Linked DNA regions of Nonomuraea sp. NBC_00507. The protein of the gene in region 1 interacts with the protein of each later gene in a pairwise test. Links are inferred from orthologs where the notes say so. Each region holds a gene or a part of one and is shown on either strand. Other genes may lie near its edges.

Region 1 (5,745 bases):
TTCGGGCACGACGACGACGCTCGCGGGCGTCCCCCGCAGGACCCGGCCGACACGCCGGGAGAGTCCGGCGGCGCCCGCCGCTCCGACGCCGAGCGCCCCCGTTCGGGCGGCTCCGACCGGAGCCGGCAGGACCGCGCCGACCGTTCCGGGGCCGACCGTTCCAGGGCCGACCGTTCCAGCGACCGTTCCAGGAACGACAGGCCTGCGCGCGTCCGGCGGGACGACGATCGCCTCAGCGCCCAGGACGATGGCAGCCGCGCTCGCCGGGACGGCGCCGACGACGACGCAGGCGTCCGCAGGCGTCCGCGCGACGAAGCCGACCCCGCGAAGGGCCGCGTCGCTCAGGGCCGCGACGGCGGCGACCGTCCACGGCGTCCCTCCCCAGGGCGGGACGACCGGCTCCGGGGCCGCGTTCAAGGGCGGGACGAGCGCGTGCGCGGGGACGGCGGCCCGTCCGACGCCGCGGCGCGCGGTCCCCAGGCGCGCCGGTCCCGGCAGGGCGACGGTCCGCGGAGCCGGTCCCCGCAGGACGACGGCCTCCGGCAGCGGGAGCGGCGTGAGGACGACCTGCGCGGTCGCGACAGGCGTGAGGACGACCTGCGGGGCCGTGACAGGCATGGAGATGGAGACGGGCCGCTGCGCCGGACGCAGACCGGGGGTTCCCGGTCCGAGCAGGTGCGGGGCCGTGAGCGGGTGGCGGCGCGTCGCGGCGGAGACGTGCCGCCACCCCGAGGGCCCCGGCGCCCCCCCACGCCGCCGCGCCCGCCCAGGCCGCCGCTGGTGCTGCGGCTGGGCAGCCCGCGCAGGCGCATCAACATCGGCCTCATCGGCATGACGTTCGTGCTATCGATCTTCGCGGGCCGGCTGATCCAGATGCAGGGCCTGGACTCCAAGGTCTACGAGGCCGCCGCCGCGGATCAGCGCCAGCACACCGAGACCATCCCCGCCAAGCGCGGCTCGATCACCGACGTCAACGGCCACGACCTGGCCGTGACCATCGAGGCCCGAGAGCTGTCGATCGACCCGTCCAAGATCAGCGCCGACGTGCGCGGGAAGATCGCCACGATCCTGGCCAGGCAGCTCGGCAAGAGCGAGCAGGACATCGCTGCCAAACTGGCCAGAACGGACACCCGCTACCAGCGCCTGGCCACCGACGTCGACCCTGTCGTGGCCACCCGCCTGCTGCAGGCGGGCGTGCCGGCGTTGTCGGCCAAGAAGACCTACCGCAGGCTCTACCCGGCGGGCGATCTCGCGGGCAGCCTCGTCGGCTTCGTCGGGGACGAGGGCACCGGCCTGGCCGGCCTCGAGCGGACCAAGAACACGCTCCTGGGCGGCCGCGACGGCGAGCAGCGGGTGGAGACCGGCCGCGACGGCCAGCGCATTCCGATGACCAGCAGCCAGCGCACCGCCCCCGAGGACGGCCGGGACATCCGGCTGACCATCGACCGCGACATCCAGTGGGCCGCCCAGAAGTCGATCGGCGAGCAGGTCCAGAAGGCCGGCGCGGACAGCGGCACCGTGATCGTCATGGACGTCCGGACGGCCCAGATCGTCGCCATGGCCAACGCCCCCGAGCTCGACCTGAACAACTGGCGCAAGGCCCCCCAGTCCAGCCAGATCAACAAGGCCGCCGCCGACGTGTTCGAGCCCGGCAGCACCAACAAGGTGATCACCGCCGCCGCCGCGCTCGAGGCCCGTGCGGTGTCCCCCGGCACCGTGTTCCACGTGCCCGACCGGATCAGGTGCGCCGACCAGGTCCTGCGTGACGCCCATGCGCACAAGGCGGAGTCGATGACGTTCCGCCAGGCCATGGCCCAGTCCAGCAACGTGGCCACGATCATGGCGGCGCGGAAGGTCGGCAGCGCGCGCCTGTACCAGATGCTGAAGGCCTTCGGCTTCGGCGCCGAGCCGGGCGGCGGCGTGCCAGGCGCCGAGGCCGGCCTGCTGCCCGACTACAGGAAATGGTCCGGCAGCCAGAGCTGCACCGTCGCCTACGGTCAGGGTGTGTCGGTGACGGCGTTGCAGATGGCCAGCGTCTACCAGACCATCGCCAACGGCGGCGTCAAGGTCGAGCCGCAGATCGTCGCGGGGACCACGGACGGCGAGGGGAGGTTCGTGCCCGCTCCCGCTGGTAAGCAGACCAGAGTGGTGAGCGAGACGACGGCCAAAGAGATCACGACGATGCTGGAGGGCGCGGTGGGCGAGGAGGGCACCGGCCAGCTGGCCGCCATTCCCGGCTACCGGGTGGCGGGCAAGACGGGCACGGCCAACCGCTACGACGCCGAGCTCGGCCGCTACGACGGCTACACTGCCTCCTTCGCCGGGTTCAGCCCGGCGGACAAGCCCAGGCTGGTGGTGCTGTCGGTGCTGCAAAACCCGAAGAACGGCCACTTCGGCGGGCAGCTGGCGGCCCCCGTGTTCAAGGATGTGATGACGTTCGCCATCAAGAGCAAGAAGATTCCTCCCACAGGCTCCGTCGTGCCGCCGGTGCGTACGGGCGCCGGACAGTGACCAGGGAAGGTACGCTGCCGCCGTGCGTCCCCCGTCGTCTATGCGTCCCACGACCAGCCCGCCCCGCCCGCTGACCGGGCTCGCGACCATGCTCGATGCCGATTCGGGCACCTCGCGCTCGCCACACGCCGCCCTGACCGGCGTCACCATCGACTCCCGCGACGCCAGACGCGGGGATCTCTACGTCGCGCTGCCCGGCAGCCGCGCCCACGGCGCCGCGTTCGCCGCCGAGGCGATGGCCGGCGGTGCGGTGGCCATCCTCACCGACAAGGAGGGGCGCGACGCGGCCGTCGCCACCGGGCTTCCCGTCCTGATCGTGGCCGACCCGCGCGCCCTGCTCGGGCAGATCTCCAGCTGGGTCTACGGGCAGCCGGCCCATGACATCCAGATCCTCGGTGTGACCGGCACCAGCGGCAAGTCCACCACCACGTTCATGCTGGAGGCGGGCCTGCGGGCCGCCGGGCACCGGACGGGTCTGGTGGGCGGCGTCGAGATCCGCGCGGGCGACCTGCGCTTCCAGCCGACGCTGACCACGCCGGAGGCGTCGGTGCTGCACGGCCTGTTCGCGCTCATGCGCGAGGAGGGCGTCGGCGCGGCCGCCATGGAGGTCTCCAGCCACGCGCTCGCCCTCGGCAGGATCGACGGCGTCTACTACGACGTGGCCCTGTTCACCAACCTCTCCCAGGACCACCTCGACTTCCACAAGGACTTCGAGGACTACTTCGCCACCAAGGTGCGATTGTTCCAGCCGGAGCTGAGCCGCGTCGGCGTCACCAACATCGACGACCGCTACGGTCGTGAGCTGCTGGACCTGGCGAAGGTCCCGATGACGACGTTCTCGGCGCAGGGCGACCCGGAGGCCGCGTGGCGGGCGCTGGAGGTCAGGCTCGGCGCGGACGGCAGCGCGTTCCGCGTGGTCGGCCCTGGCGGCGTCGAGGCCGACGCGCAGATCGCGTTGCCGGGGCCGTTCAACGTCGCCAACGCGCTCGGGGCCATCGTCACCCTGGTCGAGGCGGGCGTGCCGCTGCAGACGGCCGTGCACGGCGTCGGCACGCTCATCGGCGTGCCGGGGCGCATGCAGCGCGTCACGACGGGCGAGGACGAGTTCCAGGCGATCGTGGACTACTCCCACAAGCCGGGCGCCGTGGAATCGGTGCTGCGGTCCCTGCGTACCGTCACCGCGGGCCGGCTCGTGATCGTGCTCGGTTGCGGTGGCGACCGCGATAAGGGCAAAAGGCCCATCATGGGCGAGATCTCCGCACAGTTGGCAGATGTGGCCATTTTCACGAGCGACAATCCCCGTTCGGAGGATCCGCTCGCCATCCTCGCGACGATGATGGAGGGAGCGCTCCGCGTTCCGCAGCACGACCGCGCTCATGTGATCATTGAGCCCGATCGCGCGGCCGCCATCGGCCTGGCGATCGCCGGCGCCGGGCGCGGCGACGTGATCGTCGTGGCAGGCAAGGGTCACGAGCAGGGTCAGTACATGTCAGGCGAGGTGATCCCCTTCGACGACCGGGAGGTGGTCGCCGAGGCGATCGACGCACGCAAGGAAAGCAGGAAGCACCAATGATCCCGTTGCCTCTGGCCAGGATCGCCGAGATAACCTCGGGCGCCCTGTCGGGCATGGCCGATCCCCGCGCGGTGGTGCGCGGGCCCGTCGTGATCGACTCGCGGGCCGTAGAACCGGGATCGCTGTTCGTCGCCTTCAGGGGCGCGCGGGTCGACGGTCACGACTACGCCGCGCAGGCGATCCGGGCCGGAGCCGTCGCCGTCCTGGCCACCCGGCCGGTCGACGCACCCGCGGTGATCGTGCCGGACGCCGCCGTCGCGCTGGCCGAGCTGGCCGCCGCCCAGGTCGCCGCGCTGCCCGACGCCACCGTGATCGGCGTGACCGGGTCGGCCGGCAAGACCAGCACCAAGGACCTGCTGGCCCGGCTGACCGCCCGGATCGGGCCCACCATCGCGCCGGTCGGCAGCTTCAACAACGAGCTCGGCCACCCGCTGACGGTGCTGCGCGCCGACGCCGGCACCCGGTTCATGGTGCTGGAGCTGGCCGCGCGCAACCTCGGCCACATCAAGGACCTGACCCGCATCGCGCCGCCGAAGATCGGCGTCGTGCTCAACGTCGGCACCGCGCACCTCGGCGTGTTCGGCGGCAAGGAGGCCATCGCCAAGGCCAAGGGCGAGCTGGTGGAGGCGCTGCCCCGCACCGGCGTGGCCGTGCTCAACGCCGACGACCCCTACGTGCGGGAGATGGCCGCGCGCACCGACGCGCGGGTCACGTACTTCGGGCGGGGCGACGACGCGGCGATCCGGGCCGAAGAGGTCGTCGTGGACGTCCGCGGGCGGGCCTCCTTCACGCTGCGCACCCCGTCGGGGGCCGCGCACGTGTCGCTGAAGCTGTACGGGGCACACGCGGTCGACAACGCGCTGGCGGCCGCGGCGGCCGGATACGAGCTCGGGCTGCCCGTCGCCACGATCGCCGCGGAGCTGTCCGAGGCCACGCCGCGCAGCCGGTGGCGGATGGAGGTCACGGACCGGGCCGACGGGGTGATCGTGGTCAACGACGCCTACAACGCCAACCCGGACTCCATGCGCGCCGCCTTCGAGGCGTTCGAGGTGCTGGGGCGGGGGCGGCGGCGCTTCGCCGTCATCGCGGCGCTGCGGGAGCTGGGCGACGAAGGGCCCGCGCTGAACGCCGAGCTCGGCCGCATGGCCGGGGGCGCCGGCCTGACGGCTCTCATCGTGGCGGGCCCGGACGCCGAACCGGTCCTGCAAGGCGCCCACGCCGCAGCCCACGCGCCCGCACCAGGCGCCCCGCAGGCCCCCGGGCCCCACGCCCCGCCCGCGCAGCACGCCCCCGGGCCCCACGCCCCGGCCGCGCAGCACGCCCCCGGGCCCCACCCCCCAGCCGCGCAGCACGCTTCCGGCCCTCAGGGGCCGGCTGGGCCTGCGCCGGTGATACCGCCGCACGGCGCGCCGGTGCCCGGTCCGCAGGACGACGCCCCGCAGGGGTGGCAGGCGCCCGACGCCGGTGTGCCCCAGGGCCGGCAGGGACCTGCGGCCGGTGGAGCGTCGGCCGCGGGCGGGCCGTACGCGGGCGGGCCGTACGCCGGCGGGCCGCCGACCATCGGTGGGCCGCCCGGAGGCGGGGGAGTGGCGCATCCGACGCGGATCGTGCACGTGCCCGACGCCGAGGTCGCGGCGGCCGAGCTGAACCAGTGGCTGCGC
Region 2 (7,488 bases), 5.9 Mb from region 1 along the record:
CCTGACCGCCACCTGTCCCACGCCCAGCTTGCCGCCGGTGTCCGGGACCACTCTGATGGCGAACAGCCTCTTGCCCAGCGTCTGGCCGTGCCAGAACGAATGCAGCAGCCAGAAGTACAGGAAGGCGACGAGTCCGGCCAGGAAGGTGTGTTCCACGGGATAGCGATCCCAGACGCCTCTCGCGCCGTCCCAGACGTAGTTCCAGCTGGTCCAGCTGAAAGGGGCCGAGATGATGTTGACGATGAGCCAGTCGAGGACGCCGGCGAACAACCGTCGCCAGCGTCCCGCCAGCCCCGGTGGCGATCCCATGAGGTCCTGATCGCCCCCACTAAGTCGGGACAAACTAAAGGTTGCCCCTGCGTTCCTGTTCGCGCTCGATGGCCTCGAACAGCGCCTTGAAGTTGCCCTTGCCGAACCCGAGCGAGCCGTGCCGCTCGATCAGCTCGAAGAAGACCGTGGGCCGGTCCTGCACCGGCTTGGTGAAGATCTGCAGCAGATAGCCGTCCTCGTCCCGGTCGACGAGGATCTTCCGCTTCTTCAGCTCCTCGATCGGCGCCCGCACCTGCCCGATCCTCGCGCGCAGCTCGGGGTCGTCGTAGTACGAGTCCGGCGTGTCCAGGAACTGCACGCCGGCCGCCCGCATGTGGTCGACCGTGGTCAGGATGTCGTTGGTGGCCAGCGCGATGTGCTGCACACCCGGGCCGCGGTAGAACTCGAGGTATTCGTCGATCTGCGACTTCCGCTTGCTGACGGCCGGCTCGTTGAGCGGGAACTTGACCTTGCGCGTGCCGTCGGCCACGACCTTGGACATGAGCGCCGAATACTCCGTCGCGATGTCGTCGCCGATGAACTCGGCCATGTTGGTGAAGCCCATGACGTTGCGGTAGAACTCCGCCCACTCGTCCATCTTGCCCAGCTCGACGTTGCCGACGCAGTGGTCGATGGCCTGGAACAGCCGGCCGTTCTTGGTGGCGGGCGGCGCGACCAGCGGCTCGGCGGCGACGTACCCGGGCAGGTAGGGGCCGCCGTAGTTGGCCCTGTCGACCAGCGTGTGGCGGGTCTCGCCGTACGTGGCGATGGCCGCGAGCTGCACCTTGCCGTGCTCGTCCTCCATCGTGTACGGCTCCGCCAGCCCCTTCGCCCCCTGGGCGACCGCGTGCGCGTACGCCCCCTCCACGTCGGGCACCTGGATCGCCAGGTCGATCACCCCGTCACCGTGCTCGGCGACGTGCCGCGCCACCTCCGTGCCGGGCCGGATCGAGGCCCGGAACTCGAACGTGGCGCTGCCCGACGTCAGCACGTACGCGGCCAGGTCGCGGCTGCCCGTCTCGGGCCCCCGATAGGCCACCAGCCTCATGCCGAACGCGGTCGAGTAGTAGTGGGCCGCCTGCTTGGCGTTGCCCACGGCGAACACGACGGCATCCATCCCGTTAACTGGAAAGACATCACTCATACCACCAACTCTCGATTTTCATGGACGAGTTGCGCAAGAGTTACTTCAAAGAGTGGACAATCTGCCTAGCCATCCCACGAAATATCGGGTAGTTCTGTGCAGTATGACGATCGACGATCTCGACGCCCGCCTGCTCGCCCTGCTGACCGCCGAGCCGCGCCTGGGCGTGCTGGAATGCTCGCGGCGGCTCGGTGTGGCGCGCGGCACCGTCCAGGCCAGGCTGGACCGGCTGACCGCCCGAGGGGTGATCACGGGATTCGGTCCCGAGGTGTCGCCCGCGGCGCTCGGCTACGACGTCACCGCGTTCGTCAGCATGGAGATCAGGCAGGTCGCCGGCCACGACCCGGTCGCCCATCAGCTGGCCCGCATTCCCGAGGTGCTGGAGGTGCACACGATCACCGGCGACAGCGACCTGCTCTGCCGCGTGGTCGCCCGGACCAATGCCGATTTACAGCGGGTCATCGACCAGATCGTCGAAGTCCGGGGCGTGCTCAGGACTAATTCGATCATTGCGCTCGACACCCCGGTTCCCTACCGAGTTATGCCTTTGGTCGCCGATGTTCCGCGTCGGGAACGGCGATCGCCGTAGTATCGCTAGGGGACGGGCACCATCTTCGATCGTTTACCCTTGACATTCGCCCAGCTTGCGGGGGTGGGGCGAGGCTTGACGAGGGGGTCGAGGGTGCAAGGCGGTGGAGGAAACGGAATGCGAAAGCGGCGGATTCTCCGACTTCTACTGATCATATTCGGCACCGGAATCCTCCTCCTGCTCGGCCTTTTCGCGGTCGCGTGGGCCATGACCCCCATTCCCGACACCACGCAAAAGCAGGCCACCGCGCAGGGGTCGGTGATCTATTACCGCGACGGCAAGTCCGTGCTGGCCCGGCAGGGCATCGACCGCAAGGTGGTCGAGCTCGCCAAGGTGCCCCCGCACGTGCGTCAGGCCGTCATCGCGGCCGAGAACCGCTCGTTCTACGAGGACGCGGGCGTCTCGATCAAGGGCACCGGCCGGGCCATCTGGTCCACGGTCACGGGGCAGCAGCTCCAGGGCGGCTCGACGATCACCCAGCAGCTCGTCCGCAACTACTACAGCGGACTCAGCCAGGAGCGCTCCGTCACTCGCAAGTTCAAAGAGATCCTCATCGCGATGAAGGTCGACCAGTCCAAGTCGAAGGACTGGGTGCTGGAGCAATACCTCAACACGATCTACTTCGGCCGCGGCGCCAACGGCGTCCAGTCGGCCGCCCGCGCCTACTTCGGCAAGGACGTCAGCGAGCTGACCGTGTCAGAAGGGGCCTACCTGGCGGCGGTGATCCAGCAGCCGAGCCGCTTCGCCGATCCCCAGGGCGCCGACCTGGCCGCGGCCGAATCGCGCTGGCGGTCGGTGATCAACGCCATGGGGCAGACGGGGGCGTTGACGCCGCAGCAGGTGGCCGCGGAGAAGTTCCCGGCGCTGGCGGCGCCGAAGAAGCCGTTCCAGCTCAAGGGCCAGACCCGATACATGCTGAAGCAGGTGACCGACGAGCTCAACCGGCGTGGCTACAGCGACGAGGACATCAACGGCGGCGGGCTGAAGATCGTCAGTACGTTCGACAAGAAGCTCATGGCGGCGGCCGAGCGGGCGGTCAAGGACGTGCTGCCGGACAACACGCCGAAGAAGGTGCGCACCGGGCTCGCGGCCGTCGATCCCAAGACCGGCGAGGTGGTGGCCTTCTACGGCGGCGACCCCAAACGCTACGACTACGACAACGCCTTCTCCGCCGAGGTGATGGCCGGATCGACGTTCAAGCCGTACACGCTGGCCGCCGCGCTGAACAACGGCTTCGACCTGTCCACCAGGGTCAACGGCAACTCGCCGCTCCGCGTGGCCTCCGCGGACAAGCCGATCCCGAACGACAGCGGTCGCTCGTACGGCCAGATCGATCTCGTGCGCGCCACCCAGAACTCCGTCAACACGGCGTTCGTGGACCTCGGCCAGAAGGTCGGGCTGGACAAGGTGGCCGAGACCGCGGAGGCGGCCGGTATCCCCGCCGACCAGCTCGAGCAGCAGAAGGCGGCCGCCTCGTTCCCGCTCGGCGTGTCCTCCGTCAGCGCCGTCCAGAACGCCTCCGGCTTCTCCACCTTCGCCAACAAGGGCGTGCACATGGAGGCGCACGTGCTCAAGTCGGTCACCGACGGCACGGGGCACAAGGTGGTCGTCAATCCGGTCTCGAAGCAGGTGGTCAGCGAGCAGGCCGCGGCGGACACGACGTACGCGATGCAGCAGGTCGTCAAATACGGCACCGGCACCGCCGCCCGGCTCTACGACCGCCCGGTGGCCGGCAAGACGGGCACCACGGACGATTCGAAGTCGGTGTGGTTCAACGGGTTCACGCCTCAGCTGGCGGTGGCGGTCAACATGTTCCGCGACGACAACGAGACCGTGACGATCCCCGGGTACGGCACGCAGTTCGGCGGGTCGCTGCCCGCGCAGATCTGGCGGGCGTTCATGACCGAGGCCATGGCCGGCAAGCCGGTGGAGGAGTTCCCCGAGCCGTCCGACTACGGCTACTCCTACGACTACTCGGTTCCCGACCGGGACGTGCCCCAGCAGGAATTCACGCCGCCGGTGAACCCCGACGAGTCGAACCCGCCGGAGCCCGAGTTCAGCGAGGCGCCGGTGACCGACCCGCCGGCCACCGAGGTCCCGGACGACCGGCAGGACAACCAGCCGGAACAGACCGCCCCACCGGTCACACAGCAACCCGAGCAGCCTTCCACGGACGCCGACACCGGCACGGCCGACAACGGAAGCCGCCCGACGGGCTGACCTTCATCGGTGGGGCCGCCCGACGGACTGATTCTCATTCGGCGGTGAGCTCCGCCCGAAGGGCGTCGACTGTCGTCACCGGCATCCGGCAGGTGAACCCCCTGCACACGTAGGCCGCGGGGGCACCGCCGACCGTTCCGCGGCCTTCGAGCAGCGCAGGGAACACCTCGTCACCGTGGACGAGCGGATCGCCCGAAGCGCCCCTGGTGGCGGCGTCGCCGGGGCCGAGCGCGACCACCAGGCCCGGCACGTCCGCCAGCAGCGCCTCGCGATGCAGCGCCGCCGTGCGCGGGTCGTCGGGCGCGCCGACGACGGCCACCTCGACCGGCCCGTCCAGCGCCGCCAGCGCCACGGCCAGCCCCCAGCCCGCGAACCTGGCGTGCCCTCTGGCCAGCACGGACACGGTGCCGAGCGCGCGGTGGGCGGCCTCGCGGTGGCGGGCGGAGCCGGTCAGCGCGCCGTAGGAGAGCAGGGCGCCCGCGGCGGCGTACTGGCCTGAGGGGGTGGCGTTGTCGGTGGGGTCCTGCGGCCGCTGGAACAGCCGCTCGGCGTCGTCCGCCGTGTCGTAGAAGCCGCCCGCCCCGTCGGCGAACCTGTCGAGCACGACGTCGAGCAGCGATCCCGCCAGCCGCAGCCATCTGGCCTCGCCGCTCACGCTGTACAGCGCGATCAGGCCCTCCGCCAGGTTGGCGTAGTCCTCCAGCACGCCGGCGTTCGAGCCCGGCCGGCCGTCCCGTGACGTGCGCAGCAGCCTGCCGTCCACCAGGTGCGTGGCCGCCAGCAGCTCCGCCGCCGCCGAGGCCGCCGCCACGAGGTCGGGCCGCTCGAATACTGCGCCGGTCTCGGCCAGGGCCGCGATGGCCAGGCCGGTCCACGAGGCCACGACCTTGTCGTCGCGCCCGGGACGCACGCGCCGCTCCCTGGCCGCGAGCAGCCGCTCACGGACGCTCGCGTAGCGCTCGGGGTCCTCCGGGTCGCGCGGTAGCTGCAGCACGGACGTGCCGTGCTCGAACGTGCCGGTGACGTCGAACAGCCCAGCCGCCCACCGGCCGTCGTCCTCGCCGAGGACCTCGCGCAGCTGCTCGGGCGTCCAGACGTAGAACTTGCCCTCCACGCCCTCGCTGTCGGCGTCCAGCGCCGAGGCGAACCCGCCCTCGGGGGTGCGCATCTCGCGCAGCAGCCAGTCGGCCGTCTCCAGCGCCACCCGCCGCGCCAGCGCGCCGCCGTCCGCCTTCCACCAGTGGGTGTAGACCCGCAGCAGGAGCGCGTTGTCGTACAGCATCTTCTCGAAGTGCGGCACGACCCATTCCGCGTCCACGCTGTAGCGGGCGAAGCCGCCGCCGAGCTGGTCGTACATGCCGCCACGGGCCATCGACTCAAGCGTCTTGCCGCTCATCTCGCGCTCGCCGGAGCGCAGCAGGAACTCCAGCACCATGGAGGGCGGGAACTTGGGTGCGCGGCCGAATCCGCCGTTCACCGGATCGTACGACTCCCGCAGGTTCCGGGCCGCCAGCGCCAGCGTCTCCTCGCCCGGCACCACCCCGCTGGGCAGCGTGGTGTTCGTGTTGAGCGCCTCCACCACCTTCGCGCCCTGCGTCAAGACCGACTCCCTGTCGCCCCTCCACACGTTGTGGACCTCGTTGAGCAGGCGCCGGAAATGGGGGCGCGGAAAGTAGGTGCCGCAGTAGAACGGGTGGCCCTCCGGCGTCGCGAACACCGTCATCGGCCAGCCGCCCTGCTGCGTCATGGCCTGTGTGGCGCCCATATAGACGGCGTCCACGTCAGGGCGTTCCTCGCGGTCGACCTTGATGTTGACGAAGTGCTCGTTCATGAGGCGCGCGGTGTCGGCGTCCTCGAAGCTCTCGTGAGCCATGACGTGGCACCAGTGGCAGGCAGAGTAGCCCACGCTGATGAGCAGCGGCACGTCACGGCGCCGGGCCTCCGCGAACGCCTCCTCGCCCCAGGGGTGCCAGTCCACCGGATTGTCAGCGTGCTGCAGCAGGTAGGGGCTGGTGGCGTCTTTCAAGCGGTTCATCATGACCTCCTCGCCTCACCCTAAACTGCCCATCCATCCCGCCTCCTGACCAGCGCCCTGTCCCTGGCTCCGCACCCCTGCCGGCATCGCCGGAGATCCCGAACGCCTGAAGGCGAGGAAGGCGGCTGACTAGTCAGGGGGGAACGGCGTAGGTTACGGGGCGTGGATATGGACTTCGTGTGCGCCCACGCCGGCCGCCCGGCGACCGCCCTCACGCGCAGGGACGTCGCCAGGGCGCTGCTCGCCGTGCCCTCGGGCGTCGCACTGGTGGCGATGCCGGACCTGCGGCGCGCGATGATGTCGGCGGGCAACCCGCTCTCGCTCGCGTTCTGGGACTCGGCCAAGGCGACCCTCAGCTCCATCGAATCAGGCATCGCCACGGTCGGCGACGTGCAGCGCTGGATCGAGTCCACCGGCACCGAGCCGATCCTCATGACCCCCAGCTATTTCGTCTGGCCGGAGGAGGACGAGCGCGGGCCGGAGGCCGCGGAGATGTACGCCAAGCTCGTCGCGTACCTGGAGGAACGGGTCGAGTCGGGGGAGATCGACCCGGACGCGCTGGCGGCCGGCGATCAGGCGGCCCGCAGGGCGTACGAGGAGTTGCAGGAGCACTGGCTCAGCACCCCGCTGCCCGACGGACGGGTGCCCGGCCACGCGGTCAGCGACGAGCAGGACGAGGAGCTGTTCGCGGCGTGGGACGAGGAGGAGGCGTTCGCGCTGTCCGAGCTGCGGCGGATCGTCGGCGAGCTGCCCAAGAAGCCCGAGTTGCCCGCCGCCGACCTGGAGACGGCCGCGGCCCGGTTGCGCGCGCTGCTGGTGTTGCCCGGCTACCCCGGCAGCGTGCTGCGGGCCTGCGCCGGGTTCGACGAGCGGCCGATGCCGGACGATGACAAGGCATTGTGGCTGGCGGTGGCGGCAGGCATCGCGGGGCCGATCTCCGATCTGTCGGAGAACGGGAACGTGCTGGAGGAGTTCGCCGATCTCGACGGGGAGCTCAGCGACGAGGACGCGGCGCTGGCCAACCTGTGCGCGATCCAGCACGCCGACTGGCTGGCCGGGGTGGCCGCGCTGGCCAGGATGGGGCCCGGGGTGCTGGCCTCGCCCGAGCGGATCGCGCGGCTCATCGCCGAGTCCGAGGACATCGACATCGACATCCAGGACGACGACGATCTCGACGCCACGGAGGGGTTG

Evidence for each region.
Region 2: the proteins of OHA25_RS45950 (region 1) and OHA25_RS18315 interact in binary tests that used the Escherichia coli proteins (3 or more experiments, as listed by UniProt). The link is inferred for Nonomuraea sp. NBC_00507 from one-to-one orthologs.

Annotation. Positions count from the first base shown.
Region 1 is NZ_CP107853.1:9,534,602-9,540,346, reverse strand. Bases 263-3,114 are described here. They hold OHA25_RS45950 (peptidoglycan D,D-transpeptidase FtsI family protein), read left to right. Parts: upstream 263-717; coding sequence 718-2,511; downstream 2,512-3,114. Other genes in these bases: OHA25_RS45945 (UDP-N-acetylmuramoyl-L-alanyl-D-glutamate--2,6-diaminopimelate ligase), read left to right, coding at 2,552-3,114; OHA25_RS45955 (hypothetical protein), read right to left, coding at 263-618. Outside these bases: more of OHA25_RS45955, read right to left, coding at 1-262; more of OHA25_RS45945, read left to right, coding at 3,115-4,084; murF (UDP-N-acetylmuramoyl-tripeptide--D-alanyl-D-alanine ligase), read left to right, coding at 4,081-5,745. UniProt on the Escherichia coli protein: Essential cell division protein that catalyzes cross-linking of the peptidoglycan cell wall at the division septum. Required for localization of FtsN.
Region 2 is NZ_CP107853.1:3,637,217-3,644,704, forward strand. The notes cover bases 1,792-4,710. They hold OHA25_RS18315 (transglycosylase domain-containing protein), read left to right. Parts: upstream 1,792-2,159; coding sequence 2,160-4,262; downstream 4,263-4,710. Other genes in these bases: OHA25_RS18310 (Lrp/AsnC family transcriptional regulator), read left to right, coding at 1,792-2,042; OHA25_RS18320 (thioredoxin domain-containing protein), read right to left, coding at 4,297-4,710. Outside these bases: OHA25_RS18300 (RDD family protein), read right to left, coding at 1-309; hppD (4-hydroxyphenylpyruvate dioxygenase), read right to left, coding at 344-1,426; more of OHA25_RS18310, read left to right, coding at 1,557-1,791; more of OHA25_RS18320, read right to left, coding at 4,711-6,300; OHA25_RS18325 (hypothetical protein), read left to right, coding at 6,466-7,488. UniProt on the Escherichia coli protein: Cell wall formation. Synthesis of cross-linked peptidoglycan from the lipid intermediates.